Regions from separate parts of the Caballeronia sp. SL2Y3 genome, predicted to be linked through region 1. Evidence: predicted binding sites of a transcription regulator. Region 1 holds the regulator's gene; the other holds the start of a gene.
What was found. The regulator HrcA, encoded in region 1, represses chaperone genes, less so after heat shock. The targets are predictions, from matches to a motif close to TTAGCACTCNNNNNNNNNGAGTGCTAA.

Region 1 (15,233 bases):
AGGGCATCAGGCCGATGTCCTTCTGCACTTCCTTCTCTTCGAAGCGGCGGCCGATCAGGCGCTTGACTGCGTACAGCGTGTTGCGCGGATTCGTGACCGACTGACGCTTGGCAGGCGCGCCGACGAGGATCTCGTTGTCATCCATATACGCGATGATCGACGGCGTGGTGCGCGCGCCTTCCGAGTTCTCGATGACCTTGACCTGATTGCCTTCCATCAGCGCCACGCACGAGTTCGTGGTGCCGAGGTCGATGCCGATGATTTTGCCCATTTTTATACTCTCCTAGCTTTGATCGCTTTGGCGCTGCGGCCGGGGAACGCCGGCTTTTGCGGCCGATTCAACGGGCCGAACGCCCAAAATTCATACCTATACGCAAGATAAGAGCGCCGGTTTCGTTTTCAAGACCCTGAATGCAATGCGGTCTATAACTTTTTGCGCTCCGGCTCGCGTCATTCCTTTGCTGCCGCCGCGCGGATTTTCTCGCGCGCCGCCGCGACCGCCGCCTCGAACTGCGCGAGACCGTGCCAGCCGGTTGCGCGGCCGAGCCGCTTGCCGCGGTGAAAGAAGAACCACGTCGGCACGCCGTGCAACATGAACCGGCGGCCTAGCTCGCGATGCTCGTACACATTGCTGTGAAACCACTTCAGTCCGAGCGCGCGAATGGCGTCGGGCTGGGCGAGCATCGCTTTTTTCGCGATCTCGCAGTTGAAGCAGTCGAGGCCCCAGAAGAACACGACGGCCAGTTCGTCGCCCGCCGACGCCAGCCCGGCGTCGAAGCCGGCGGCGTCCAGTTCCTGCATCTCGAAGACGGAGAAAGCGGTCGAATCGACGGGCACGTTGGCCATGATCGCGAACCTCGCGGGCTTACTTCGGCGCAGCGACGGTGACGAGCGCCGGACGCAGCACGCGGTCGGCGATGATGTAGCCCTTCTGCAGCACTGCAACGATGGTGTTCGGCTCCTGATCCGCCGGCACCATGGAGATGGCCTGATGACGATGCGGGTCGAACTTCTCGCCGACCGGATTCAGCGCGACGACGCGGCCCTTTTCCAGCGCGCCCGTCAACTGGCGCAGCGTCAGTTCGACGCCTTCGCGCACCTTGGCGAGATCCGTGGACTGGTCCGCGAGCGCGGCTTCGAGGCTGTCGAGCACCGGCAGCAGATTTTCGGCGAAGTTTTCGATGGCGAACTTGTGCGCCTTCGCCACATCTTCCTGGCCGCGGCGGCGTACGTTCTCCGTTTCCGCCTTCGCCCGCAGGAACTCTTCCTGCAGCGCGGCCACGCGGGCTTGCGCTTCGGCCAGTGCAGTTTCGGTGGCGTTCGTGCTGTTCGCGGCGGCTTCCGGCGCGGCAGTGCCGTCTGCCGAGGCGGCCTGCGTTGCTGCCTGATTGGAGTCGGCGGCCTGGCGCGCGTTTTCGTCGGCGGGCGTGGGGTTCTGGCTCGCTGAATTCTCTTGCGTGTTTTCCATGTCGCTGAGTGTCATTACCGTGATTGGATGGATCGGGAATGCCGCCGGCCATCGACGGCCGGCGCGCTTCCTCGCGCTAGCTGCCGAAATTGGGGCAGCGGAAAAGTTTTCAAGGCTTTGTCAGATCAAAATTGAACGTCAGTGTGCCAGTACGGCCGTGCGCGCAATAAGCGGTAACGGACGTTTTGCCGCATCGCGTAAATTGAGATTGAGGGAATGCAGCGGCTCACCTACACTTCGATCAAGCACCGCAGGACGCACGTTAACCCTAATCCTACGATTGCTTCAAACCGCTTGCGCGTCGCCAATTTCCTGATTCTCGCGCGGTCGTCCAGCCGCCGTTCCCGTTTCCGGGGGTACCATGAAACTGACCTTTGCCATCGCGGTGGTCGCCCTGGTACTCGTCGCGGGGACCACGACCATCTGCATGTCCGGCGCCCTGACCGCGCGCACCACCGAGTACGGCGGCGTTCACGCGACGGTCGAAGAATTCTTCAATCCGAACCTGAAAATCTGTCGATGATGCGGCGGTCGCGCTTCGTCGGCCTGCCCTGCATGCCGGCTGCCGGCTCACGAAACGTCTTGCGCCGTTCCGCTTCCGCCAGCCGCTTGGTCCGGCCTTCGTCCGTCTCGGCATAGAGCGTCTGCGCCACCGGCGCGGGCCCGCGCACGTCGCAGAGGCCCAGCACCTGCACCTGCCACACGATCCGCTCGATATCGATCTCGACGATATCGCCCACACGCACGTCCTTCGACGGCTTCACGTTCGCGCCGCCGATCCTCACGCGGCCTTTCTCCACTGCGTCGCTCGCGAGCGAGCGCGTCTTGAAGAAACGCGCGGCCCACAGCCATTTGTCGATGCGCAGGCGCGCGCCCGGTTCCGTCGTGATCTTGTAATTCATGGTGATTCTCGTGCGATGAGCGGTTTCAGGCCGCCACCGTCACCGGTTGCGTGGCCTGTACAGGCCATCCTTGCAGATGTTGTGCCGCGATCTCGCCTAGCGCCTTGATCCACGCCGGCGACGCGTTCAGGCAGGCAATGCGATGGAACTCCTTGCCGCCCGCCTGCAGAAACTCGTCGCGCACTTCGATGCCGATTTCCTCGATCGTTTCCAGGCAGTCCGCCGTGAAGCCGGGGCAGAACACGTCCACGCGCTTCACGCCGGCCGCGCCCAGTTCCGCGAGCGTCGGCGCGGTGTACGGCTGCAGCCACTCCGCGCGGCCGAAGCGCGACTGGAACGTCACGCGGCATTCCACGGGCGTGAGCCCCAGCGCGGAGGCGAGCAGCGAGCCGGTCAACTGGCATTGGTCGTGGTACGGGTCGCCGAGGTCCATGGTCCGCTTCGGCACGCCGTGAAAACTCAGCACGAGCTTGTCGCCCGAGGCGAAGTCCGGCTGGCCGTGCAGCCGCCAGTAGTCACGCACCTGCTCGGCGAGCGCCGCGATATACGCGGGATGGTCCGCGTAATGGCGAATGGTGCGGATCTCCGGCTGATTGCGCACGCGCTTGAGCGCGGTAAAGGCGTCGTCGAAAGCGGTGGCCGTGGTCGACGACGAATACTGCGGATACATCGGCACGAGCAGAATGCGATCGGCGCCTTCCAGCTTCAGCTGATTGAGCATGGCGCCGATGCCCGGCGTGCCGTAGCGCATCGCGTAATCGACGATGACGTGATAGTCGTTCGCCGCAAAAAGCCGCCGCAAGCCTTCGACCTGCCGCTCCGTATAGACGCGCAACGGCGAGCCTTCGGGCATCCACACCTGCGCGTATTTTTTCGCCGATGCGCGCCCGCGAAACGGCAGTATGATGCCGCGCAGAATGATTTGCCAGATGAACGCGGGAATTTCGACGACGCGCGGATCGCTCAGAAACTGCGCGAGATATTTGCGCACCGCTCGCGGCGTGGGCGCGTCCGGCGTGCCGAGATTGATCAGCAGCACCGCGACGCGATGCGAGGCGCTGGGCTGCGAGGGCAACTCGAGGTCGAAACGCATAGGGCAAGGCGGCCGAAAGTCATCGAAAGGTGACGGCCATTATAGCGGCGCGTTCCAGCACGCTGCATCGGCCGAACGGCCTAGTGGCGGCGCGTTCGACGGCGCGGCAAGATGACCGCAAAGGCGCGCTATTGCTGGCTATTGCTGGCTGAGCGACATCGACAGCAGGCGCGCCGTGATATCGACAATGGGAATCACGCGGTTGTAGGCCATGCGGGTCGGGCCGATCACGCCGAGCGTGCCGACGATCTTGCCGTTCACTTCGTACGGCGCGGTCACGACGCTCATCTCCTCGATCGGCACGAGATTCGATTCCCCGCCGATGAAAATCTGCACGCCCTGCGCGTGACTCGATACATCCAGCAATTGCAGGAGGCTCGTCTTTTGGTCGAAGAGGTCGAAGAGTTTGCGCAGCCGCGCCATGTCGGACGAAAGGTCCGCGACTTCGAGCAGGTTGCGCTCGCCGGAAATCAGCACGGTCTCGCCGGGATCGGTCTCGGCCGTGCTCGCGACGACCGCCGCTTGCATCAGCGTGGTCATGTCGCCGCGCAACTGGTCGATTTCCTCGCGCAGCCGGCGGCGCACTTCGTCGAAGGACAGGCCCGCGAAATGCGCGTTGATGTAATTGGAGGCTTCCGTGAGTTGCGAGGGCGAGTAGTCGCGCTGCGTGGCCATCATGCGGTTCTGCACGTCGCCTTCCGGCGTCACGATGATGAGCAGAATGCGCTTGTCCGACAGCCGCATGAACTCGATCTGCTTGAACATGTGGCTGCGGCGCGGCGTGAGGATCACGCCTGCAAACGAGGACAGACTGGACAACACGCTCGCCGCCGCCGCGACGATCTTCTGCGGCTCCTGGCCTTGCAGGCGCGTCTTGACGGCCGTGGTCATCGCCTCGTCCTGCGGGGCTTCGACCGTGAGCATGGTGTCGACGAACAGGCGGTAGCCGCGCGGCGTGGGAATGCGCCCCGCCGACGTATGCGGACTGGCGACGAGGCCCAAGTCCTCGAGGTCCGACATCACGTTGCGGATGGTGGCGGGACTCAGTTCGAGGCCGGAGTGCCGTGATAACGTGCGCGAACCGACCGGCTGACCTTCGGCGATGTAACGCTCGATCAACGTTTTCAGGAGGGTTTGTGCACGTGGGTCTAGCATGGGCAAATTTTAACGCAACGTGTCAAAGCGCGGCGACGGCTGCCGCCGCGGGCTCGCGCCGCTTCGCGGTGCGTTCGGCGGCGCGCCGATCGTTCAATGTCCGCTCCATTCTAGCGACAAACCGGACGCGTCAGAGACCGCGCGGCTCCGGTTCTTTTCGCCTTCGACCTATGGTGTAATGCCGGCATGGAAATTGGCCAATTCAAGACGGTCGCCCTGGTCGGGCGAACCAACACGCCCGGCATCGAGGCGCCGCTGCGATCGCTCGCGGAGCACATTGCGAACCAGGGCTTCGACGTGGTGTTCGAAGCCGGCACCGCGAAGGATGTCGGCGTGACCGACTATCCCGCGCTGTCCATCGCGGAGATCGGCGCGCGTGCGGATGTGGCCGTCGTTCTCGGCGGCGACGGCACCATGCTCGGCGTGGGCCGTCAGCTTGCGCCGTACAGAACGCCGCTCATCGGCGTGAATCACGGGCGGCTCGGCTTCATCACCGACATCCCGCTCAAGGAAATGCACGAACGCGTGCCGCAAATGCTCGCCGGGCAGTTCGAGCGCGAAGAGCGCAGCCTGCTGGAAGCGCGCATCGTGCGCAACGACAAGCCCATCTACCACGCGCTCGCGTTCAACGACGTGGTCGTGAATCGCAGCGGCTTCTCGGGCATGGCGGAACTGCGCGTGTCGGTGGACGGCCACTTCATGTACAACCAGCGCTCCGACGGGCTGATCGTCGCGACGCCGACCGGCTCCACGGCGTACGCGCTGTCTTCCGCCGGGCCGATTCTGCATCCGCAGCTGCAAGGCTTCGTGCTCGTGCCGATCGCCCCGCACTCGCTTTCGAACCGTCCGATCGTGCTGCCGGACGACTCGAAGGTCACCATTCAGATCATCGGCGGGCGCGACGTGAACGTGAACTTCGACATGCAGTCGTTCACCGCCGTCGAACTGAACGACGCCATCGAGGTGCGGCGCTCCCGGCATACCGTGCCGGTGCTGCATCCGGTCGGCTACAGCACGTACGCCACGCTGCGCAAGAAACTGCACTGGAACGAGCATCCTTCGCAGGACTCGTCTGTCTGACCGCACATCTTTGCCGAACCCTTCCCGAAGCGTCCATGCTCCGTCATCTCTCCATTCGAGACTTCGTCATCGTCGCCGCGCTCGACATCGAATTCGATTCGGGCTTCACGGTTTTTTCGGGTGAAACCGGCGCGGGCAAGTCGATTCTGATCGACGCCCTCGCCCTCACGCTCGGCGCCCGCGCCGATGCGAGCGTCGTGCGCACCGGCGAGCCGCGCGCGGACATCACCGCCGAGTTCGGCACGCACCCGCAAGTGGTTCGCTGGCTCGACGAGCACGCGCTCTCGCAGGACGGCGACTCGGTGATGCTGCGCCGCGTGATCGATTCGAGCGGCCGCTCGCGCGCATTCATCAACGGCACGCCGGCGACGCTCACGCAATTGCGCGAAGTCGGCGAAATGCTCGTGGATATCCACGGCCAGCACGCGCATCAATTATTGATGCGTCCCGACGCGCAGCGCGAGCTGTTCGACACGCACGCCGGCCTGGTCGATACGGCCGCCGCCGTGAATCGCGCGTGGCGGGCCTGGCGCGAAGCGCAGCAGGCCGTCGATGCCGCGCAAAGCCGCGACCGCGAACTGCAACTGGAGCGCGAACGCCTCGCCTGGCAACTCAGCGAGTTCGACAAGCTCGCGCCCCAGTCCGGCGAATGGGAGGAAGTGAGCGCGGAGCATCATCGGCTGTCGCACTCGGCGAGTCTGATCGACGGCGTGCAGAACGCGCTCGGCGCGCTGTCCGAATCCGATGACGCGATGATCTCCCAGCTCGGCGCCATCATTTCGAAGCTGCGCTCTCTCGCCGACATCGACCCGGCGCTCAACGACGTGCTCGCTTCACTCGAACCGGCCGAAATCCAGTTGCAGGAGGCGGCCTACTCGCTGTCGCACTATGCGCAGCGGCTGGAGCTCGACCCGGACCGGCTCGCGCAAGTCGAAAAGCGCATGGATCAGCTTCATTCGACGGCGCGCAAGTTCCGCCTTCAGCCCGAAGCGCTGCCGGAAGAACACGAAACGCGCCGCCGTCAGCTTGCCGAACTCGACGCCGCCGCCGATCTCGACGCGCTGAACGCCGCCGCCGCGAAAGCGAAAGACGCGTATCTCGCCGAAGCGAACGTGCTTTCGAAGGCGCGCGCGAAGGCCGCGAAGTCGCTCTCGAAAGCGGTCACCGAAGGCATGCAGGAATTGTCGATGGCGGGCGGCAGCTTCGAAGTCGCGCTCGTGCCGCTTGCGGAAGGCGGCGCGAATGGGCTGGAGCAGATCGAGTTCCGCGTTGCCGGTCACGCGGGCGTCGCGTTGCGGCCGCTCGCGAAGGTCGCGTCGGGCGGCGAACTGGCGCGTATCAGCCTCGCGCTCGCCGTCATCGCGAGTACCGCGAGCCCGACGCCGACGCTCATTTTCGACGAAGTGGACACGGGCATCGGCGGCGGCGTCGCGGAAGTCGTCGGGCGGCTCCTGCATCAACTCGGGCGCGACCGTCAGGTGCTGTGCGTCACGCACTTGCCGCAAGTGGCCGCGCGCGGGGATCAGCATTTTCAGGTGGCGAAGTCGTCCGACGATGCGGGCGGCACCGTCAGCACCGTGACGCCGCTCGACAAGGCAAAGCGCATCGAGGAAGTGGCGCGGATGCTCGGCGGTATCGAAATAACCGCGACGACGCGCAAACACGCGAAGGAGATGCTGGCGGCGTGAGTCTAGCAAGCGGCAGCGCGCTTTTCGCCTGCCGCTCACGCGCCGCCCGCGCGCTAGGCACGCGCGGCGCACGTCGCGCCGCCACTCGCCCGCCGCACGCACGCCTCTTAGTGTCAAGCAGGCGCTCCTCGCGCGCCTCTCTCGTGCCAAGCACGGGCCCCAACTTACGGTCGCCGAACACGCGCGGCGGACGTCGCCGGCATTCACCGCTGAACGAGTCCGGACGCGCGCCAACGAGGCGCCCCTCACATCGCGTCGCCGAACACACGCCGCTAGGCGCCGTCACCGCTTCATGCAGTACGCCCACGCCGGTCAGGTCGACGCGGGGTTTCTGCATGCGTTCGAGCCGCGGCGTGCGCTCCTACTTCCGGCCACGCCGGACCCGGGCCCCGCACGCGCCGCCCGCATCGCGTCACGCATGCGCCGTCCACATCGCGCCACCTCTCACGCGCCAAACACCCGCCGCTCACATCCCATCGCCAAACACGCGCCGCCAGAGGCCCGTCACCGCTTCGCGCTCCACGCGCACGACAGCCGGATCGACGCGCGCCTTCTCCATGCCGTCGAGCCGCAGCGTGTGCTGGAGCTTCCGGTAATACCGGTACGCCGCGCCGATCGTCTCCGCATCCGGCTCCGAAATGAGGCCGCTCTGCGCCGCGATCTTCAAGAGCGTGATATTCCCCGCGTTGCGCAAAAACGCGCGATGCGTCCGCGTGTGCAGGAGCACCCAGTACTGCACGATGAACTCGATATCGACCATGCCGCCGCGATCGTGCTTCAGGTCGAACAAATCGCTGCGATTGGGATGCCCCGCCGCCACGCGTTCCCGCATCGCGACGATTTCGAGCGCGAGCGCCGCCGCATCGCGCTCCATCACGAGCACGTCGGCGCGGATCGCTTCGAACTGCGCGCCGATGTCGGCATCGCCCGCGCTGAACCGCGCCCGCGACAGCGCCTGATGCTCCCACACCCACGCGGTATTGGCCGCGTCGCCCTCGCGTAGCTGATAGCGGCGAAACGAATCGAGGCTAGTGACCAAGAGGCCGGACTCGCCGTTCGGCCGCAGCCGCAAGTCCACGTCGAAGAGCGTGCCCGCGCCCGTCGCCGCCGTGAGCCACGTAATCAGGCGGCGCGCGAACATCGCGTAGATGTCGGAGGCGGCATCGTCGGGGTCGTCGTAGAGAAAGATCAGATCGAGATCCGACGCGTAACCCAGTTCCTTGCCGCCCAGCTTCCCATACGCGATGACCGAAAACCGCGGCGTCTCGCGATGCCGCTTCGGGAACTGCTTCCACACGGTTTCGACGGTCACGTCGAGCACCGCGTCCGCGAGTTCGGACAAGCGGTCGCTCACGTGCTCGACCGTCAGCCGCCCGGCCAGATCCAGCAGCAGAATGCGGAACACTTCGGCCTGATGCGCGTGGCGCAGCAAGTCCATCTGATGCTCGGCGTCCTCGGCGGCGGCGAGACGCGCATTCAGCGCGCGCCGGAATTCGGGCCAGTCGAACGGGCTGGAAATCGCTTCGTCGTCGAGCAATTCGTCGAGCAATTGCGGATGGCGGATCAGATAGCCCGCCGCCCAGCGCGACCCCGACAGCACCGAGAGCACGCGGTCGAGCGCCGCCGGATATTCGGTGAGCAACGCGAGGTACGCGCCGCGCTTCGCCGTGGCTTCGAGCAGATCGAAGAGACGCGCGATGGTATCCACGCGGCGCGCCGCGTCGATGGACTGCACGGCTTCCAGCGCGCGCTGCACGACGATGTCGAACCGGCCACGGCTTTGTTCCGGCAGCCCGGCATAGCGCGACGAGTTCCAGACGCCCGTCAGCCGCGCGAGCACCGGCGCCGGGTCCGCGAAGCCCAGTTCCATGAGACGCGCGGTGAGTTCGTCCTGGGCGGATTCGTCGGCGAGCGCGCCGCTCCAGATCCACGACGCCGCCGAATCTTCCGCCACGCCGCAGCCATGCTCGCCGCTTACCTTGTCGGCGAAGATCGCGTCGAACTGCTGCTCGACGAATTCGCGGTGAGCGTCGAGCTTCTTCATCAACGCGGCGTAATCCGCGAAGCCGAGCGACGACGCCAGCAGCGCGCGCTCCTCGTCGGCCACGGGCATGGCGTGCGTCTGCGCGTCGTTGCGATACTGCAGACGATGCTCGACCGTGCGCAGGAAGAGATACGCCTCGGTGAGCGCATGGCGCACATGTGGGGCGATGAGCCCGTTGGCCGCCGCGCGTTCGAGCACGGCGAGCGTCGGCCGGATACGAAAATCCGCTGCCTGCCCGCCGCGAATCAACTGAAACACTTGCGCGCTGAACTCGATCTCGCGGATGCCGCCGCGCCCGAGCTTGATGTCGTCGGCCTTGTCGGGTCGCATGGACGCGCGCCGTCGCGCTTCTTGCCGAATCTGCTGATGCAGCGAGCGAATCGCCGCGATCACGCCGTAATCGAGGTAGCGGCGGTAGACGAACGGCGTGGCGATCGCGTCGAGTTGCTTCGCGAGCCGCTGCGCGGACTCGCTTTCGCGCTCGGACACGAGCCGCGCCTTGATCCACGCGTAGCGCTCCCACTCGCGGCCTTGCACGTAGAAGTACTCTTCGAGCATGCCGAGACTGCACACGAGCGGTCCGGAATCGCCGTTCGGACGCAGCCGCATGTCGACGCGAAACAGGTAGCCGTCCTGCGTGATTTCCGCGAGCGCGCCGATCAGCCGCCGTCCGAGCCGCGTGAAGAATTCTTGCGTCGCGAGCGGCGCGCGCGTGCCGCCGGCGGTTTCGCCGTCGTCTTCGTAGACAAAGATCAGATCGATATCCGATGACGCGTTCAGCTCGCGCCCGCCGAGCTTGCCCATGCCGACGACGCCGAGCGTGAGCCGCTCGCCATTCGGCCCGCGCGGCTCGCCGAACAGCGTTTCGAGGTCCGCCGTCAGCACGGCGAGCGCTCGCTGGATGGTGACTTCGGCGAGATCGGTCATTGCGCCGGTGACTTCGGCGACATCGGCCGCGCCGCGCAGATCGCGCTCCATCACCGTGCAGAACACGTCCACGCGAAGGCGCCGCAGCGCGGTCTTGAGCGCGGCTTCGTCGAGCGCGCCGTTAGACGAAGCGCGCGCGCAGTGCGCATCGAGACGCGCTTCGATCCACTCGCGCGTAACGGGCGACTGCGCCCACTCCGCTACGTTCGACGCCAGTTCGGCGCGCGCGGCATACGCGCGGGCTGCATAAGTGGAGTAGCCGGAACTGCGCAGAGTCACATCGGTCATGAAGGGTTAGGCTCGCAGGTTGCTTTGCGTCGAGTGTTTCGGTGCGCGGGCGGACGCAGGCGGCACCGCCCGAAAGGCTCGCGCGGCGGGCCTTTGCGGGCGGTCCGGCGCGCGCGCGCCGCGAATGTCCGCGCCTTGCCCTGTGTTACATTTCAGCGTCGAACACGCAAAACTACCATATCGCCGAACAGCCGCAGCATGTCCGACAGCAGACGATCCGTCGACCCGACCGAAGTTGGACAAGCCGAGCCCAGCGGCAACGCCGAGCGCGTTCTGTCGCGCGTTCTCAAAGTCGTCCTCGTCATCGCCGCCGTGCTGTATTTTGCGGTCGCGTGCATCTATCTCGGCCTGCGCTATGTCGTGCTGCCGCAGATCGATTCGTTCAGGCCGCGCATCGAAGAAGCCGTCTCCACGCGCATGCACGCGCAATTGCGCATCGGCCGGCTGTCCGCGCGATGGTCGGGCATGCAGCCGACCATCGACATCGACAATCTTCGCATCGACGCCGCCGACGGCTCGCCGGGGCTCGCGGTGCCGCACGCGAGCGCGAGTATCGCGTGGCGCTCGCTCGTGCAGCTCAAGCCGAAACTGGCGGATCTGACCGTCGATGGCCCCGACGTGATCGCCGCGCGCAACGCGAAAGGCGAAGTCACGGTCGCGGGCGTTCCGATTCCGACGCATCGCACGGGCTCCAACGCGTTCACCACATGGCTGCTCGGCCAACAGCACATTCTGCTGCGCGACGGCACGCTGCGCTGGCGCGACGCCCAGCGCGGCGCGCCCGAGATAGCGTTCAAGCGGCTGCGGCTCACCGTGTTGAACGACGGCCTGCGTCATCGCGTGGCGCTCGCCGCGCCGCCCGACGGCGACGTGCTGCACGGTCCGCTCGACCTGCGCGCGGACTTCCGCCACGAGCCGTTCAGCGCGATGGGCGCGCCCGCGAACTGGACCGGCCGCGTGTACGTGTCGACCGGTCCGCTCGATCTGCCGACGCTCGCGCGCTACGTGAAGATGCCGTTCGCCATCTACGACGGCCGCGTGGAGAACCGCATCTGGGTCAACTTCGCGCGCGGGGAGTTGCAGAGCGCGAACGGCGACCTCGCGGGCGGCAACATCGCGCTGCGCGTGCGGGCGACGCAGCCGCGACTCGATCTTCCGGTGGCGCGCTTCGGCTGGACCGTCGACAAGAAGGACGGCGCGTACACGCTCAATCTGTCCGACCTGCGCGCCGAACTCGGCCAGCCCGCGCTGGAAGACGGCACGCCGGTCGCGCGCCTTCTGACCTCGCGCACGCTCAGCGCGACATATCGCCCGGCGGCGGTCAACGTCGGCCTGCTTTTCCGTATAACGGGCGATGAAGCCGATCTCGGCATCCTCGCTGAATTCACGCGCGCGCTGCCGGTTCCGGCGCGCGTGCTCAACGAACTCGTGCGCTTCAATCCGCGCGGGCAGATTGCCAATTTCACGATCTACACGGAACGCGCGCCGCCGCGCAGCGAGGAAGAAGTGAAGCGCCAGCGCGAAAAAGGCGACGCGAAGCTGCTGCACTATGCGTTCAAGGGCGAGTTGCAGGGCATCAGCGTGCAGGCGCAGGAGCCGCCGCCGGGACTGACCGCGAACAATCACCCGCGCGCCGGCATTCCGGGCATCGAAAACCTGTGGGGCGCGGTCGACGCGAACGAGTCGCAAGGCACCATCAGCATCGATACGAAGAACGCGGCCGTGACGATTCCCGGCGCGTTCGACGACCCGCGTCTCATCTTCGATTCGCTGCAGGGCCACGCCACCTGGACCGTCGCGGATGCCATCGCGCCGGGCGAGCTGCGCCGCGCGTTCACCATTCATCTGGACACGCTGCGCGTGAAGAACGCCGACGCCGAGGGCGAAGTCACCGCCGCGTACTGGAATCAGGGGCACGGCCGCGGCAATCTCGACCTGAAGGCGAAGGTCGCACACCTGAACGCGACGCACCTGGTGCGCTATCTGCCGACGAGCCTGAACGAACGCGTGCGCGTCTACCTCGGCCATGCGTTGCAGGCGGGCGTCGCGCGCAACGCGACGCTCGAAGTGCACGGCGATCTCACGCGCTTTCCGTACGCGAAGTTTCCGGATGCCGGCGTATTTCGCATCGAAGCGCCGTTCACCGGCGGCAAGTTCGATCCGACGCCGTTCCCGCCGCGCAAGATGGCCAACGGCTTGCCGAATTTCTGGCCGGCGTTCGAAGGCATCGACGGCACCTTCACGCTCGCGCAGAACAAGCTCGGCTTCGACATTCATCGCGGGCATTACAAGGGCGTCGCCGTGTCGCGCGTGATCGGACGTATCGACGATACGGGCAACCGCGAAACGAAGCTGTGGATCGACGGCCAGGCGCGCGGCCCGCTCGCCGACATGCTGCAATACGTCGATAACAGCTCGCTCGGCCTGATGGCGAAGCACGCGACGCGCAAGCTCGACGCGAAGGGCAACGCGTCGCTCGCGCTCACGCTCGGCATTCCGCGCTTCCGCCCGCCGCCGCCGCTGCCGCCGCTGCGCACGGAGTACAAAGGCTCGCTGACCTTTGCCGACAATGAAGTCGCGTATGCCAATCTGCCGCCGCTCACGCATTTGCGCGGCCGCGCGGACTTCGCGGCGAAGACCGTCGCGCTCGATTCGCTCACGGCGCAACTGCTCGGCGGCGACGTGCGCGCGGCAGGCGGCGTGCGGCCCGACGGCAGCTATGCGTTCGATGTGAACGGGCGCATCGGCACCGACGCCGCCGCGCGCTTCAACGGCCGCATGACGCCGCAGGTCACGCAGCTTCTGACGCGCATCGACGGCGCCGCGCCGTATGAACTGCACGTGCGCGGCGCGAAGAACGCGTTGCCCGACGTGCAGGCGAAAGCGGATCTCACGGGCGTCGGCATCGACTTGCCCGCGCCGTTCGGCAAGGCGAAGGGCGCGCCGATGCCCTTCGCGTTCAGCTTCGCGCCCGCGCCCGGCGTCGCATCGGATCTGCACGACGCGCGGCTCACGCTCGGGCCGCTCGCGGCGCATTACCAGTTGCGGCGGATCGGCCGGGCGGAAGTGAAGATCGACACCGAAAGCCCGGCCGCGCCGATGAACATGCGCGCGACCTTGCAGGCCGTGCGCGGCGCGATCGCCGTGAACAAGCCCGCCGACTTGCCGGCAGAAGGCGTGGCCGCCGACGTGGACCTGAATACGCTCGACGCCGATGCGTGGCGCAAGGTGTTCGCGGACGCGACGGCGGCACAAACGACGCCCTCCCCGCCCGCTTCGCCCATGAGCGACACCGCCCGCCAGTTCGTGCCGACGCGCGCCGCGCTGCACATCGGCACGCTGAAGCTCCTCGACCGGCGCTGGGAGAACATCGCCATCGACGCGCGCGAGGAGTCGAGCGATCGCAAGTGGCTCGCGAACATCGCATCGGATCAGGTGACGGGCAGCGTCGCGTTCACGCCCGGCGCGGTCAAAGGCGGCCCCGGCGCGGTGCAGGCGCGGCTCGACAAAGTGGCGATTCCCGACAAAGCGGACAACGCGCCCGCCGAGAAAGCGATGAGCAGGCCGCCGCGCAACATGCCGTCCATCGATGTGATCGTGAATCAACTTCTTCTGCGCGGCCGCGATCTGGGCCGGCTCGAAGTGAATGCGCACAACGAAGCCGTCGCCGATGAGCCGATCTGGACGCTCGACAAGTTGCAGCTCGCCAACCCGGACGCGACCTTCACCGCGAACGCCATCTGGCGCGCGCTGCCGGGCGCGCAGCCGCGACGCGGCGACGATGCCGCGCCCCGGCGCACGTCGGTCGATTTCAGGCTGGACGTGAACAACGGCGGGCAGTTCCTGGACCGCTTCGGTCTGCCGCATTCGGTCAATGGCGCGACCGGTTCGGTATCCGGTCACGCGGGCTGGAACGGTGGTCCGACCGCGGTCGATCTGCCCACGCTCGACGGCACGGTGGCGGTCGATTTGCGGCACGGGCAGATTCTGCGCGCGCCGGCCGCCGCAAAGTGGCTCGGCATTCTGAGCCTGCGCAGCCTCGCCAATCTGCTCACGCTGCATTTCGAGGATGTGGTCGGCAAGGGGCTGCCGTTCGAGAAGCTCACGGGCAATGCGCGCATCGCGAAGGGCATCGGCCGCACCGACGATCTTTCGATGATCACGCCGCCCGCGCGCGTGCAGGCGCACGGCTCAGTCGATCTGCCGAAGAAGACGCAGGATCTTCGCGTCAAGGTGATTCCGACGGTCGGCGCGGGCGCGGTGGCGCTCGGCGCGGCGGTCATCAATCCGCTGCTCGGTCTCGGCGCGCTCGCGGCCGACCTCGCGCTGTCGCAGTCGATCAAGAAAGCCTTCGCGGCCGACTATTCGATCACCGGATCGTGGACCAAGCCGGTCATTCAGCGCCTGCATGGCGATCAGGGTAAGATCGAATCACCCGCTGCCGTCGCGCGTCCGTCAGCCGCTCAATAAAAGCGGGGCGCCCGTCGAAACGTGCGGACGTCCTCTTTCGACCAACCCAGCGCCACGAACATGACCGAACAATCGAGCGAAAGCACCGTGCGGCCGTTCCAGGTCGCCGCGCTGCAAA
Region 2 (15,233 bases), 170 kb from region 1:
GCCACCTGAACAAGGTCACCGAAACCCATTGAGTGAGATAGACGATGCGCCGTGCCGAGGAGTCCGTGTTGAACCATTCCACCGATAACCCGAGCGATATCGTTCTGCTCGCTCCGTTTACCGGTCCCGTCGTGCCGCTCGCCGACGTGCCCGACCCCGTGTTCGCCGAGGGGATGTTCGGCGACGGCATCGGCATCGATCCGCTCGATAACGTGCTTCTCGCGCCGTGCGACGGCACCGTGACGCATCTCGCGCGCACGCATCACGCGGTCACGCTGCGCACGGCAGCGGGCGCGGAGATTCTCGTGCATATCGGCATCGACACGGTCGAGCTGGGCGGCGAGGGCTTCGCGCCGATGGTCGAACAAGGCGCGACGGTGCGCGCGGGCCAGCCGCTCATCGAGTTCAACGCGGATTTCGTCGCGCAGCACGCGCCGAGTCTCGTCTCGGTGATCGCAATCGCCAACGGCGACGCGTTCGAGGTCGCAGAGCGCGCCGGCCGTGGCGTGCTGAAGGCGGGCGCGCGCATGCTCGTGCTGCGCGCGAAGGACGGCGCGGCGGCGCACGTGGCGCGTTCGTCGTCCAACGTGATGACCGAAGCGCGGCGCACCGTCACGCTGGCCCACGCGGGCGGCCTGCACGCACGGCCGGCGGCGCGGGCGCGCGAGGCGGCGCGCGGTCTGGACGCCAAGGTGGAAGTGCGCTTCGAAGGCCGCAAGGCGCCGGTCGAAAGCGTGGTCGGCCTGCTCGGGCTGGGCGCGGGCGAGGGCGCGACCATCGAACTCGTCGGCATGGGCGCGCAGGCGCAAGAAGCAGTGGATGCCGTCGCCACCGAATTGCTGCGCGCGGCGCAAGGCGAAGTCGAAGAGACGCCCGCGCGTGAGAAGTCGCCCGCGCCGGTCGCGGCGGTTCGCGCGTCCGCCGGGCCGCTGCCGCCGAACACGCTCGCGGGCGTGTGCGCGGCGCCGGGCATCGCGGTCGGCAAGCTGGTGCGCTGGGACGATCAGGAGATCGTGCCGCCGGAACAGGCGAGCGGTCCGTCGGCGGCGGAGAGCCGCGCGCTGGATAAGGCCATCGCGCAGGTCGATGCCGACCTCGAAGTCACCGTGCGCACCGCGTCCCAGCGCGGCGCGGTCGGCGAAGCGGGCATTTTCGCGGTGCATCGCGTGTTGCTGGAAGACCCGACGCTGGTCGATGCCGCCCGCGATCTCATCAGCCTCGGCAAGAGCGCGGGCTTCGCGTGGCGCGAGGCGATCCGCGCGCAGATCGCGCTGCTCAACAACGTGAACGACGCGCTGCTCGCCGAACGCGCCGCCGACCTGCGCGACATCGAAAAGCGCGTGCTGCGCGCGCTCGGCCTCACGAACACGGCGGCGCGCGCGCTGCCGGACGAAGCCGTGCTCGCGGCCGTCGAATTCACGCCGTCGGATCTGGCGTCGATTGACCGCACGCGCGTCACGGCGCTCGTGATGTCGCGTGGCGGCGCGACCTCGCATGCGGCGATCATCGCGCGGCAGATCGGCATTCCGGCGCTCGTCGCCATCGGCGATGCGCTGCACGGGATTGCCGAAGACGCGCAAGTGGTCGTGGACGCGTCGGCGGGCCGCCTCGAATATGCGCCGAGCGCGCTGGATGTCGAACGGGCGCGGCACGAGCGCGAGCGTCTTGCGGGCGTGCGCGAGGCGAACCGCAAGATGTCGCAGCAGGCGGCAGCGACGCGCGACGGCCGTCATGTCGAAATCGCGGCGAACATCGCCACGCTCGACGACGCCAAGGCCGCGGTCGAAAACGGCGCGGACGCCGTGGGCCTCTTGCGCACCGAACTGCTTTTTATCCATCGCCAGGCTGCGCCGACGGTCGCGGAACACGCGTCGAGCTATCAGGAAATCGTCGATGCATTGGCCGGCCGCACCGCGATCATCCGCACGTTGGATGTCGGCGCCGACAAGGAAGTGGACTATCTGACGCTGCCGCCCGAAGAGAATCCGGCGCTCGGCTTGCGCGGCATCCGGCTCGCGCAAGTGCGCCCCGATCTGCTCGACGACCAGTTGCGCGGCCTGCTCGCCGTCAAGCCGGCGGGCGCGGTGCGCATTCTCCTGCCGATGGTCACCGATGCCGGCGAACTGCAGCGCCTGCGTGCGCGCATCAACGAACTGGCGCGCGAAGCCGGGCGCACGGAGCCGGTGGCAGTGGGCGTGATGATCGAGGTGCCGTCGGCGGCGATGCTGGCCGATCAACTCGCGAAATACGCGGATTTCTTCTCGATCGGCACGAACGATCTCACGCAATACACGCTCGCGATGGACCGCTGCCAGCCCGATCTCGCCGCGCAGTCCGACGGCCTGCATCCGGCCGTGCTGCGGCTCATCAAGACGACAGTGCAGGGCGCGGAAAAGCACGGCAAATGGGTCGGCGTATGCGGCGCGCTCGGCGGCGATCCGCTCGCGGTGCCGCTGCTCGTGGGCCTTGGCGTGACGGAATTGTCGGTCGATCCGTCCGCGGTGCCGGGCATCAAGGCGCGCGTGCGCAATCTCGATTACCAGCTTTGCCGTCAGCGCGCGGAAGACGTGCTCGCGCTCGAATCGGCGCAGGCAGTAAGAGCGGCCAGCCGCGAAATCTGGCCGCAGGACTAAACGCTTGATGCTTCTTTCCTAGCCACAACCCGAGCAGCAACGACAAGACCTATATCTTTTGGAGAACCCCCGATGGACGCTAACCCGTTTGCAAAGATGCAGCGCCTAGGCCGCGCCCTGATGCTGCCGATTGCCGTTTTACCGGTGGCCGGCCTGCTGTTGCGTCTAGGCCAGCCCGATGTCTTCAACATCAAGATGATCGCCGACGCGGGCGACGCCATCTTCTCGAACCTGCCGCTTCTGTTCGCAATCGGCGTGGCGGTGGGCTTCGCGAAGGACAACAACGGCACGGCGGGTCTCGCCGGCGCGATCGGCTATCTGATCGAAACGGCCGTGATGAAGGACATCAACGACAAGCTCAACATGGGCGTGCTGTCGGGGATCATCGCCGGTATGCTCGCGGGGTACATGTACAACCGCTTCAAGGACATCAAGCTGCCCGAATATCTGGCGTTCTTCGGCGGCAAGCGGTTCGTGCCGATCGTGACAGGCGTCACGTGTCTGTTCATCGGCATCGTGCTGGGCTTCGTCTGGCAGCCGGTGCAGTCCGGCATCGACACGGCCGGCAACTGGCTGACGACGGCCGGCGCGCTCGGCACGTTCGTGTTCGGCGTGCTGAACCGTATCCTGCTCGCGACGGGTCTGCATCACATCATCAACTCGCTCGCGTGGTTCGTGTTCGGGTCGTTCACGCCGCCCGGCGGCGGCGCGGTGGTGCACGGCGACCTGCATCGCTTCTTCGCGGGAGACCAAACGGCGGGCGGCTTCATGACCGGCTTTTCCCGATCATGATGTTCGGCTTGCCGGCGGCGTGTCTCGCGATGTTCCACGAAGCACCGAAGGAGCGCCGCGCGGTGGTCGGCGGCCTGCTGTTCTCGATGGCGCTGACCGCGTTCCTCACGGGCGTGACCGAGCCGATCGAATACAGCTTCATGTTCCTCGCGCCGGTGCTCTACGGCATCCACGCGGTGCTGACGGGCCTGTCGCTCGCCATTTGCTCGGCGCTCGGCATTCACCTCGGCTTCACGTTCTCGGCGGGCGCGATCGACTACGTGCTGAACTACGGCCTGTCGCAGCGCGGCTGGCTGGCGATTCCGATCGGCCTCGTGTACGGCATCGTGTATTACGGCCTGTTCCGCTTCTTCATCCGCAAGTTCAACATGGCGACGCCGGGCCGCGAGCCGGCCACCACCGACGCGCAAACCGATGCCACGCCGGTCGGCGGCTATGTGCCGGGCGACGTCGCGCCGGCAGCGGCGAGCACGCGCGCCACGAAGTACATCGCGGCGCTGGGCGGCGCGTCGAACCTGACGCTCGTCGATGCCTGCACGACGCGCCTGCGTCTGTCGGTGGTGGACACGGACGCTGTGTCGGAACCGCAATTGAAGACCATCGGCGCGCGTGGCGTGCTGAAGCGCGGCAAGACGAACGTGCAGGTCATCATCGGACCGGAAGCGGACCTGATCGCCGATGAAATTCGCGGCGAACTCGAACACTCGTCGACGCGCGGCGCGACGCCGGCTTCGTCGGCTCCGGCGCATGCAGTTGCGACGGCAGGCGTAACCGATCAGACCGCTGGCCCGCTTGATCCGGACCCGCTGCGCTGGCTCGCGGTGTTCGGCGGCGCGACCAACGTCGTTTCGCTCGATGCGGTGGCGCAAACGCGCCTGCGCGTGGTCGTGCGCGATCCGTCGTCGGTGGATCGTCAGCGTCTGTCGCAACTGGATGTCGCGTGGGTGTCGGCGGACACGTTCCACATTGTCGTCGGCTCGGCAGCGCAGCGGTACGCGGCGCAGATGGCCGCGCGTCTCGCGGGCAACGGTGGCGGCGCAGCGCCCATGCCGGCCTGATGCGGTAAGCGGTTAGTCGTAGAAGCGGCGCCTTCGGGCGCCGTTTTTGTTTTCAACGCGCTGCGCACGCAAACAAAAACCCCGCTGTCTTTCGACAGCGGGGTTCGAACACGCTTGGCTTCCGTTCTGCCGCGGCGTTACGCGTAGTCGTGCAGCGCGGTGCGCATCTTCTTCATGGCGCTCGCCTCGATTTGGCGAATGCGCTCCGCCGACACGCCGAACTCGTCGGCCAGTTCGTGCAGCGTCTTGCCGCCCGATCCGTCGTCCTGCACGTCCAGCCAGCGCGCCTTGATGATGCGGCGGCTGCGCTCGTCGAGCGATTCCAGCGCCGTCGAAAGGCCGTCGCTTTGCAGCTTGTCGAACTGGCGCGCGGCGATCACGTTTGTCGGCTCGTTGTGCGAGTCCGCGAGATAGGCGATCGGCGCAAACGCTTCTTCGCCGTCTTCCACTTGTCCTTCCAGCGCGACGTCGCCGCCCGAAAGGCGCGTTTCCATCTCCGCGACCTCTTCGCGCTTGACGTTCAACTCGCTTGCGAGGCCGTTGATCTCGTCCGGCGTGAACGCTGCGTGGCCGGTCTTATGGCTGCGCAGGTTGAAGAACAGCTTGCGCTGCGCCTTGGTCGTCGCGACTTTCACCATGCGCCAGTTACGCAGGATGTACTCGTGGATCTCCGCCTTGATCCAGTGCATGGCGTACGACACGAGGCGCACGTTTTGCTCCGGATCGAAGCGCTTCACCGCCTTCATCAGACCGATGTTGCCTTCCTGAATCAGGTCTGCGTGCGGCAGGCCGTAGCCCAGATAGTTGCGGGCAATCGACACGACGAGACGCAGGTGCGACAGCACGAGCTGCCGCGCGGCGTTCAGGTTGCCGTGCTCGCGAAATTCGGTGGCGTACTGACGTTCCTCTGCCGGCGACAGCATCGGAATACGGTTCACTGCTTGTATGTAGGAATCGATGTTGCCGATCTGACCGGTCAGCATCGACGACTGTGCGTACGTCAGCGCGCCTGCCGAAGATGCCTTGGCAGGTGCCGAGCCTACAACATTCGGAAGGGTCATCGCATTGGTCACGCTCATAAGCTCCTTGTCAACAATTGCCTGTAGCCGCAACGGCGGCAGCAGGCCAGTCACGATATTAGCACTCCGTCCAACTGAGTGCTAAGTGTTAGAGGGAAACGACGTGTGGGAGTTCCCACGAAACTATTGATTTTGTGGGTTTGATAGGTTTCCGGCTCCAGCGATTGCGCTGAACTTACCGAAGGCGAAGCGTTAGATCGAACTTATTACCGTGTAGGAGCATTAGCGCAACGGATTATTCAATCAAAGCGGCGAGATACGCTGGATTGTGCAAATATGTGTCAGCCGAAATACAATGCGCCGACCACCGCTCGGCGGGACGTAACACTACCCATACATGGGGCGCTCATGCAGAAAAACAAGGTTCTCTGGCGCAGCTTGTTGTCTCACGGCGCCATCGCGGTTTCACTCGCCCTTGCATCGGCGGCAGCGCATGCCGACCGGTTCGGACTTCAGATAGCGGGCGGCGTCGCCAACCATGACTTCAAGAAAGCCGATGTCGGCATTGTCTGGGACCCGAACCTGACGTGGTGGGAAATCGGCGGTTTCCACTTCACGCTGCTCGGCGAGGGACACGTCGCGTACTGGCACACGAAGGAAAGCAACTCGGTGAATCCGAACGTCTGGGAGTTCGGCGTGACACCGGTTCTGCGTTTCGTGAAAAGCTCGGGCTACATCCGGCCGTTCGTGGAGGCGGGCATCGGCGTCCGGCTGCTCTCGCACGCCCGGATCACGGAAGACTACACGCTCTCCAGCGGCTTCCAGTTCGCCGATATGGTCGGCGTGGGCGCCATCTTCGGCGAGAAGCAGAACTATCAGGCCGGCTTTCGCTTCCAGCATCTCTCGAACGCGAGTATCAAAGAGCCGAATCCTGGTATAAATTTCAGCCAGCTATATCTGCAATACAACTTCTGAAGGGGCGCCGGCGCATCGGTTCCCCGGCGCAAGGGGAACCGACAGATGCCGGCAAAAACCTTTGAGGCCATCCGCGGCCTGGAGCGCGACCGCTTTCGGGCGATGGTCGAGGGCGACGGCGCCGCGCTCGAAGCGCTGCTGGCCGAGAACGTCAGCTATGTCCACACCAACGGCAAGCGCGAGACGAAGCGTCAGTTCATCGACGCGATCACGGCCGGGCGCCGCCGCTATCGTCAGATCGAGATCCAGACGCAGGACGTCGTCTTAGCCGGTCCCGAGACTTGCCTGGTGTCGGGCCGCGCGCTGGTCGAAATGGAAGCGAAGAACGGCGCGCTGCTTTTTCCCATCGCCTATACGGCGATTCACGTGCAAACCGGCGGCCAGTGGCAACTGCTCGCGCTTCAGGCGACGCGCGTGGCGCTGGAATAGCGCGCCGCCGGCCAGGCTGTCAGGCTTCCACCGCCTCGTCCTCGCGCACCTTCCGCGCGATTCCCTTCGAGCGATTCACCGCGCTCACGACCGCATCGACGACCGCGAGCGCCGGATTCGCGTGCACCGCGACGCCGAAGCGCATGGATTCGTCGGCGACGCGGCAGCCCACGAAGACGGCGGTTTCGCCGTTCGCCGTGACCGTCGATTCGAACCAGCTCACGCTCGCGCCGACGTCCAGACTCGCGGCGACCGCCTGTGCGTAATCTTCCTCGCTTGCAGCGCTCGAAGCCGACGGCACCGCAATGTTTCGCCCGAAGACGGAAACCGCCGCCGCATCCACGCGCAATACCGGCCCGCCGGCGTCGAAATACTCGCGCCTGAAGAGCGCGCAGATGGCGTCGCCGCTGATCTCCTCGCCCGATTCGTCCGCCACCGCCTGCACCGCATGACTGAACTCGATCTGCACGCGGCGCGGCGGCGTGAAGCCGAGGCCGCGTTCGAGCAGATAGGTCGCGCCGCCTTTGCCCGACTGGCTGTTCACGCGAATCACGGCGTCGTAGCTGCGGCCGAGATCGGCGGGATCGATCGGCAAATAGGGCACTTCCCACGGCGTGCCGGGCACGCGCTGCGCGAATCCTTTGCGGATCGCGTCCTGATGTGAGCCGGAAAACGCGGTGAACACGAGGTCGCCCGCGTACGGATGGCGCGGATGCACCGGAAGCTGATTGCAGCGTTCGACCACGCGCCGCACCGCGTCGATGTCCGAGAAGTCCAGGCCGGGATCGATGCCCTGCGTGTACAGATTGAGCGCGAGCGTGACGAGATCGACGTTGCCGGTGCGCTCGCCGTTGCCGAAGAGGCAGCCTTCGACGCGATCCGCGCCCGCGAGCAGCGCAAGTTCCGCCGCCGCGACCGCCGTGCCGCGATCATTGTGCGGATGCACCGAGAGCACGATGCTGTCGCGAAAGCCCATGTTGCGGTCCATCCATTCGACCTGATCGGCGAACACGTTGGGCGTGGCGGATTCGACCGTCGCCGGCAGATTGACGATCATCTTGTGGTCCGGCGTCGGACGCCAGATTTGCGCCACGGCATCGCACACTTCGCGCGCGAACGACAGCTCCGTCATGCTGAAAGTCTCGGGCGAATACTGGTAGATCCAGTGCGTGCCCGGCCGCGCCGCCGCGCATTCCTTGATGATGCGCGTGCCCTCGACGGCCAGCGCCTTCACTTCGTCCTTCGACTGATTGAACACAATGCGCCGAAACGACGGCGCAATCGCGTTGTAGAGATGCACGATGACCTTGCTCGCGCCCTCGACCGCTTCGAACGTGCGCTCGATCAGTTCGCGGCGCGATTGCACGAGCACTTCGATGGTGACGTCGTCGGGAATGCGCTTTTCGTCGATCAGCTTGCGCACGAAGTCGAAATCGGTCTGCGACGCCGACGGGAATCCCACCTCGATTTCCTTGAAACCCGTTGCCACCAGCATCTCGAAGAATTCGAGCTTCGCTGCAATGCTCATCGGCTCGATCAGCGACTGATTGCCGTCGCGCAGATCGGTGCTCATCCAGATGGGCGCCTTCTCGATCGTGCGATTCGGCCAGCGGCGGCCATGCAGACGGACTTGCGGGAACGGGCGGTATTTCTCGGCGGGGTTCGGCATCATGATCGTCGATCTCTTTCAGCAGCGTAGCGCCTGCGAGAGCGGCCGACGCCGGCGGCTGGCCGGGTGCGGCGCGATGCACATGAAGCACGTGAAGCAGAACCGCGCGCACGATCCCATTGCGCACCGGCGACGGTGACGCCTGCGACCAACGTGAACGTGCGCGAAGCAGCGTGCATGTGACCCTCGCGTTTTCGATTCGCGGGATGCGCGAACGAAAAACTGACGACTACTAGGTGGTAAGGAAGGAACTGCGGGAACGGCTGGCGGGAACGTGCGCCTGGCGACGCGCGCCGCTACGTCTGGCGACTTACGCTAGACGTAGCGATAGGGGCCGCGCTAGGCGGCCCGAAATAATTCGGAGGGAGAAGAATTGGGTGAAACGCATTGGCCTACTTTAAACCAGCGTTGAAGAAGGTGTCAAATGCGGATTTTCCGATTGCGGTGCCTATACCGGCCGGCGCACGACATCCGCGATCAGCTCCACCTGACGCGCGATGGCGGGCGGCACCGGCACGTCGCCCCGCATCACGTCTTCGATCCAGCGGGCGGTAGTGGCGGCATCGAGCGATTCGGGCAGTTCGACGGCGGGCGCGTCCGCTTGCGAACGCTCGGGCGCGACGAGCGTCTCGGCGTGGCCGTCGTGGAACCAGTCGATCTGCACCTGGCGGCGCGTGTCCGCGACCGCCTCGCCTTCGGTGCCGCGCGCGAGCAGCGCGCCGCCTTGCGCGGCGTCCGGGTGTTCGGTGAACAGCGCGGTGAGGCTGTCGCGATATTCGGGGTGCGTGTAGTTGACGAGCCGCAGGCCCGGCTCCGCGAACGGCTGCAGAATCTTGACGAGCGTGTGCGTCGAATTGCGCACGCCCATCACGCGCCGAAGGTCCAGCAGCCGCGCGAGCTTGGGCGCGAGCGCCGTCACCGGCGCGAACGCGAGGCGGCGCGAGGCGAGGCTGTCCTCGATCTCGTCGGGCGACGCGGCGTGCGGAATGCCCACTTCGGCGAAGATCGCGGCGCTCGTCACGCGGCCCGGATCGTCCACCACGCCATGCACCAGCACCGGCACGCCTTCGCGCGCGAGCAGGAGCGCGAGCAGCGGCGTCAGGTTCGGCTGCTTGCGCGCGCCGTTGTAGCTCGGGATCGACACGGGCCGCGCGTGCTCGCGGCCTTCCTGCACATGCAGCGGCTCGAACGAACGATGCGCCGCCGCCAGCATCGCGGCGAGTTCGGCGGCGGTCTCGCCCTTCACGCGATACGCGAGCAGCACGGCGCCGAGTTCGACGTCGGAGACGCGGCCATCGAGCATGGCTTCGTAGAGCGAATAGGTGTCGTCACGCGAAAGTGCGCGCGCGCCGTTCGGGCCGCGCCCGATTTCCTTGATATAGCGCGCGCAGGGGAAAGAAGGAGGTGGAGTGTCGGTCATCGGAAGCGTGCGCAGAACGGGCGCTCATTTACATGGTCCTGAGCGGCGCCGTCGCGAGTGGAAGATGCGGTATGACACTCAGTATCGCATTTAAGCGCTGCTTGCAAGTTCCGGGACAGGCATCGGGTGTGATTGCGCGGCGACTCGAAGGATGACAGCAGGCCGTCCGAAAGCTCGCGCGCCCGCGCCGGACAAGGCTCGCCACGATTCGCGCCGGCACGTTACACTCGCTTTTTGCGACTCCGGCGGCGAGCGTGGATGCGCCGGCGATCGACTAACATCAAACAGGAGAGCGGGATGACTTATGTGTTTCCCCCGGCGCCGGCGACCGCCGTTCCGGTCGCGGGTTCGAACGAGCAGTTTCCCGTGCGCCGCATCTACTGCGTCGGGCGCAACTACGAAGCGCACGCGCGGGAAATGGGCCACGATCCCGACCGCGAGCCGCCGTTCTTCTTCAGCAAGCCCGCCGACGCCGTGCTGTACGTCGCGCCGGGTTCGACCGGCGAGTTGCCGTATCCGTCGCAGACCAAGAACCTGCACTTCGAGATGGAACTCGTCGCGGCAATCGGCAAGCAGGGCAAGGACATTCCCGCCGACAAGGGCCTCGACTACGTGTACGGCTACGCGCTCGGCCTCGACATGACGCGTCGGGACCTGCAAGCCGAAGCGAAGAAGCTCGGCCGTCCGTGGGATACGGCGAAAGGCTTCGACCACTCCGCGCCGCTCGGCCCGATTCATCCGGTGTCGAAGGTCGGGCATCTGGAAAAGAGCGCGATCTGGCTCACGGTCAACGGTGAGGAAAAGCAGCGTTCGGACATCTCGCAGCTGATCTGGTCGGTCGGCGAGACGGTGGCCTATCTGTCGACGCTCTTCGAGCTGTTCCCTGGCGATCTCATCTTCACCGGCACGCCCGAAGGCGTCGGCGCGGTCGTGAAGGGAGACCTGCTGAAGGGCGGCGTGGACGGCATCGGCGACTTCTCCGTGCGCGTGGTCTGAGGCGGCGCGCGGACAATGAAGCTCTACAGCTATTTCCGAAGCTCGGCGGCGTATCGCGTGCGCATCGCGCTTAATCTGAAGGGTCTCGACTACGAGTACGAGGGCGTTCATCTGCTGCGCGACGGCGGCCTGCAACTCAAGCCCGAATATCGCGCGCTGAATCCGGACGGCATCGTGCCGACGCTCGTCGTGGACGGCGACGTGCTCACGCAGTCGCTCGCCATCATCGAATATCTCGACGAGACGCATCCCGAGCCGCCGCTTTTGCCGCGTGGCGCGTCGGACCGCGCGTTCGTCCGGTCGGTGGCGTTGCAGGTGGCCTGCGAGATTCATCCGCTCGATAACCTGCGCGTGCTGAAGTACCTCAAGCATCACGTGAAGGTGCCGGACGAGGCGAAGGACGCGTGGTACCGGCATTGGGTGGAAACGGGTTTCGAATCGCTCGAAAAGCGCCTCGCGGCCGATCCGCGCATCGGCAAGCTGACGTTCGGCGACACGCCGACCATCGCCGATCTGTGCATCGTGCCGCAGGTGTTCAACGCGCGGCGCTTCGGCATCGACCTCGCGCCTTATCCGACCATCGAGCGCATTGCCGATTTCGCGAACCAGATCGACGGCTTCATGCGCGCCGCCCCCGCGCAGCAGCCGGACGCCGAATGACGGCGGCGGTCTCTGCGGGAGCCCTGTCGAGTTACTTGTCGGGTGCGGGATTGGGAGCGAGCCTGATCGTGGCGATCGGCGCGCAGAATGCGTTCGTGCTGCGGCAGGGGCTCAAGCGGCGGCACGTGGGCATCGTCGTGGCGATCTGCGCGTTCATCGACGTCATGTTGATCGCGCTCGGCGTCGGCGGCATGGGCGCGCTGATCGCGCGTGCGCCGTTTCTGCTCGACGTGATTCGCTGGGCGGGCGCGGTGTTCCTGTTCCTCTACGGCTTGCGCGCGTTCGTCGCGGCGTGGCGCGGTCCGGGGCATCTGAACGCATCGGACGGCGATTCGCAGACGGCGGTCGCGGCTGCGTCCACCGTGGTCGCGCTCTCGCTCTTGAACCCGCACGTTTATCTCGATACGGTCGTGCTGCTCGGCGGTATCGGCGCGCGGCATGCGTGGCCGGGCAATGCGTGGTTCGCGGCCGGGGCGATGTGTTCGTCCGTCATCTGGTTCACGGCGCTCGGCTATGGGGCGCGTCTTTTGGAGCCGTGGTTCCAAAAGGACGTGTCGTGGCGCGTGCTCGACGTGATCGTCGGCTGCGTCATGTGGTGGATTGCGGCGGCGCTGGTGTTTTCGCGCTGAAGCGACGAGAAAAAGGGCGTCTCGCGGACGCCCTTTTTTCGCAGATCAACCGAGCAACGCGTCGGCGAATTCTTCCGCCTTGAACGGCTGCAAGTCCTCGACCTTCTCGCCGACGCCGATGAAGTACACCGGAATCGGCCGCTGCCGCGCGATGGCGGCGAGGATGCCGCCCTTCGCCGTGCCGTCCAGCTTGGTCACGATGAGGCCGGTCAAGCCGAGCGCATCGTCGAACGCCTTCACTTGCGCCAGCGCGTTTTGCCCCGTGTTCGCGTCGATGACGAGCAGCACTTCGTGAGGCGCATCCGGCATGGCCTTCGCAATCACGCGGCGCACCTTGCGCAACTCTTCCATCAGATGCAGTTGCGTCGGCAGGCGGCCGGCGGTGTCGGCCATCATCACGTCGATCTTGCGGGCGCGCGCCGCGCCCACGGCGTCGAAGATGACGGCGGCCGCGTCGCCGCTTTCCTGCGCGATCACCGTCACGTTGTTGCGTTCGCCCCAGACGGTGAGCTGTTCGCGGGCGGCGGCGCGGAAGGTGTCGCCGGCGGCGAGCAGCACCGACTGATTGAAGCTCTGCAAGTGCTTCGCCAGCTTGCCGATACTCGTCGTCTTGCCGACGCCGTTCACGCCCGCGATCATCATTACCAGCGGCTGCGCGCGGCCGAGCATCAGCGACTTTTCGAGCGGACGCAGCAAATCGACGATCAGTTCGCGCAACGCCGCCTTCACCTGCGAGGCTTCGGTCAGCCGCTCGGCGCGCACTTTCTCGCGCAGCGATTCGAGCAGGAATTCGGTCGCATCGACGCCCGCGTCCGACATCAAGAGCGCGGTTTCGAGTTCCTCGTACAGGTCTTCGTCGATCTTTGCGCCGACGAAGATTCCGGTCAGGCTCGAACTCGTCTTCGAGAGTCCGTTCCTCAGGCGCGACAGCCACGACTTCTTCGCGGCGGCGTCGGGCTCGGGCGGCGGAAGCACTTCTTCGCTCGCCTCGTCGGTCTCCGGCGCGCGCAGCCATTGGGACTGCGTGCGGCCCTGCCAATACGGTGCGGGTTGATCGTTCGCGGCAGCTTGAGCGGGCTGAGCGGGCGGTTCAGGCTCGACTTCGGCAGGCGGCGCTTCGGCAGGAATGGCGGCGTCGACGGCGGGCTCGCGTTCCAGTTCCGCCTCGATCACGGGAGCGGACGCTTCTTCGTCCTCGATGGCGTCGGGCGTGTTCTCGGCGGAAGGGTCGAGCGGCGCGTCAGCCGGCTTTTTGAATCGTTTGAAAAAGCTGAACATGATCTCGGACGATGATGCGCGCGTCAATCGACGGCCCGGCGCGCTCGTGGAACAACGCCGCGCAATGGCCCGCGCAAGAAGAGGTAAGCCGCGTATTTTATCAGGCGCCGTCTATCGCGCTTGTGCGCCAGCCGCCTGTGGTAACGTTGGCTTTCACCATGCGCGCCGTGCATTCGGCGCTCGCGCCCGATTCCAACGCTTTCCTCTATGTCCCGTTCTTCCGCATCACGCCCGACCGCCTCCGCCGCTTCCGCCGCCTCTCGCCGCGCGCCTTCGCGCAGCGGCAAGCCGCACACCATCCGTATCATCGGCGGGAACTGGAAGCGCACGCCGCTGCCCGTGCTCGATCTCGAAGGCCTGCGTCCGACGCCCGACCGCGTGCGCGAGACGCTCTTCAACTGGCTCGGTCAGGATCTCGACGGGCAGCGATGTCTCGATCTCTTCGCCGGCAGCGGGGCGCTCGGATTCGAGGCGGCGTCGCGCGGCGCATCGCGCGTGCTGATGGTGGAACGCAGCTCGCGCGCCGCCGCGCAGCTTCGCGCGAACCTGGACCGGCTCGCCGCCCGCAACATCGAAGTGGCCGAAGCCGATGCGCTGCGCCTCGCCGCCGGGCTCACGCCCGGATCGTTCGACGTGATTTTTCTCGATCCCCCTTTCGGTGATCAAGCGTTGCTCACGCGCGCGCTCGAAGTCGCCGCGCCGCTCGCAGCGTCCGATGGCGCGATCTACGTCGAATGCGGCGAGCCGCTGGACCCCGACGCCATCGACGCTTTGTCCGGCTGGGCCGTGGCCCGCGAGGGCAAGGCGGGCGCGGTTCGGTATCATTTGCTGCGCCGCCGAAATGAGGAATAATGCGCCTGCCGCGTCCGGGCGGAGCCGTACCGGAACGCGCATCGCGGGAATGACGGTCGCCGGAGCGCGGCCCAAGGTCAATAAAAGAGGAGAAGCTCATGGTTGTCGCCGTGTACCCGGGAACATTCGACCCGCTGACGCGCGGGCATGAAGACATCGTGCGGCGCGCATCGAGCATTTTCGATACGCTGGTCGTGGGCGTGGCCGACAGCCGCGCGAAGAAGCCGTTCTTCACGCTGCAGGAGCGGCTCGATATCGCGCATGACGTGCTCGGGCATTATCCGAACGTGCAAGTGAGCAGCTTCACCGGGCTACTGAAGGACTTCGTGCGCAAGAACAACGCGCGCGTGATCGTGCGCGGCCTGCGCGCCGTGTCGGACTTCGAATACGAGTTCCAGATGGCCGGCATGAACCGCTATCTGCTGCCCGACGTCGAGACGATGTTCATGACGCCGTCGGATCAGTATCAATTCATCTCGGGCACCATCGTGCGCGAGATCGCGCAACTCGGCGGCGACGTCAGCAAGTTCGTGTTCCCTTCCGTCGAGAAGCGGCTGACCGACAAGGTCGCGGCTGTTCCTCAAAAGGATCCCGCCGCGCCGTAAGCATGAGCATGAGCGCCGCGTTGCTCACTCCGGCGAGCCGTGCTTGTTTGCCGCTTTGGCGAATGCCTCGGCGAGCCTGTCGAAGTGACGTAGCGCGCCGGGCGTCAACTCGATCTGCTTGCGGCGCGCGTCTTCGGTATCGGTGAGGACGATCCAGCCCTTCTCGCGCATCGACGCGATGCGCGCGTGCAGCGTCGCGGGCGATCCGAACTGGCTCT

Region 2: rpoH (RNA polymerase sigma factor RpoH) is a predicted target of HrcA. The motif match lies at 5,621-5,647, and genes of this name have one in related genera.

The regions. Positions count from the first base shown of each region.
Region 1 covers NZ_CP084260.1:375,590-390,822, reverse strand. The annotation lists gene dnaK (molecular chaperone DnaK) at 1-271, opposite strand, end outside; gene LDZ26_RS01880 (thioredoxin family protein) at 451-846, opposite strand; gene grpE (nucleotide exchange factor GrpE) at 866-1,468, opposite strand; gene LDZ26_RS01870 (hypothetical protein) at 1,830-1,991, shown strand; gene LDZ26_RS01865 (RNA-binding S4 domain-containing protein) at 1,963-2,370, opposite strand; gene hemH (ferrochelatase) at 2,396-3,463, opposite strand; gene hrcA (heat-inducible transcriptional repressor HrcA) at 3,602-4,618, opposite strand; gene LDZ26_RS01850 (NAD kinase) at 4,805-5,698, shown strand; gene recN (DNA repair protein RecN) at 5,734-7,386, shown strand; gene glnE (bifunctional [glutamate--ammonia ligase]-adenylyl-L-tyrosine phosphorylase/[glutamate--ammonia-ligase] adenylyltransferase) at 7,853-10,645, opposite strand; gene LDZ26_RS01835 (YhdP family protein) at 10,844-15,115, shown strand; gene LDZ26_RS01830 (carbon-nitrogen hydrolase family protein) at 15,176-15,233, shown strand, end outside.
Region 2 covers NZ_CP084260.1:207,020-222,252, forward strand. The annotation lists gene LDZ26_RS01020 (SIS domain-containing protein) at 1-32, shown strand, start outside; gene ptsP (phosphoenolpyruvate--protein phosphotransferase) at 45-2,633, shown strand; partial or broken gene nagE (N-acetylglucosamine-specific PTS transporter subunit IIBC) at 2,706-4,483, shown strand; gene rpoH (RNA polymerase sigma factor RpoH) at 4,621-5,556, opposite strand; gene LDZ26_RS01045 (acyloxyacyl hydrolase) at 5,911-6,477, shown strand; gene LDZ26_RS01050 (nuclear transport factor 2 family protein) at 6,523-6,906, shown strand; gene leuA (2-isopropylmalate synthase) at 6,926-8,578, opposite strand; gene ybiB (DNA-binding protein YbiB) at 9,024-9,995, opposite strand; gene LDZ26_RS01065 (fumarylacetoacetate hydrolase family protein) at 10,293-10,991, shown strand; gene maiA (maleylacetoacetate isomerase) at 11,007-11,651, shown strand; gene LDZ26_RS01075 (LysE/ArgO family amino acid transporter) at 11,648-12,280, shown strand; gene ftsY (signal recognition particle-docking protein FtsY) at 12,326-13,558, opposite strand; gene rsmD (16S rRNA (guanine(966)-N(2))-methyltransferase RsmD) at 13,766-14,410, shown strand; gene coaD (pantetheine-phosphate adenylyltransferase) at 14,509-15,015, shown strand; gene LDZ26_RS01095 (winged helix-turn-helix domain-containing protein) at 15,040-15,233, opposite strand, start outside.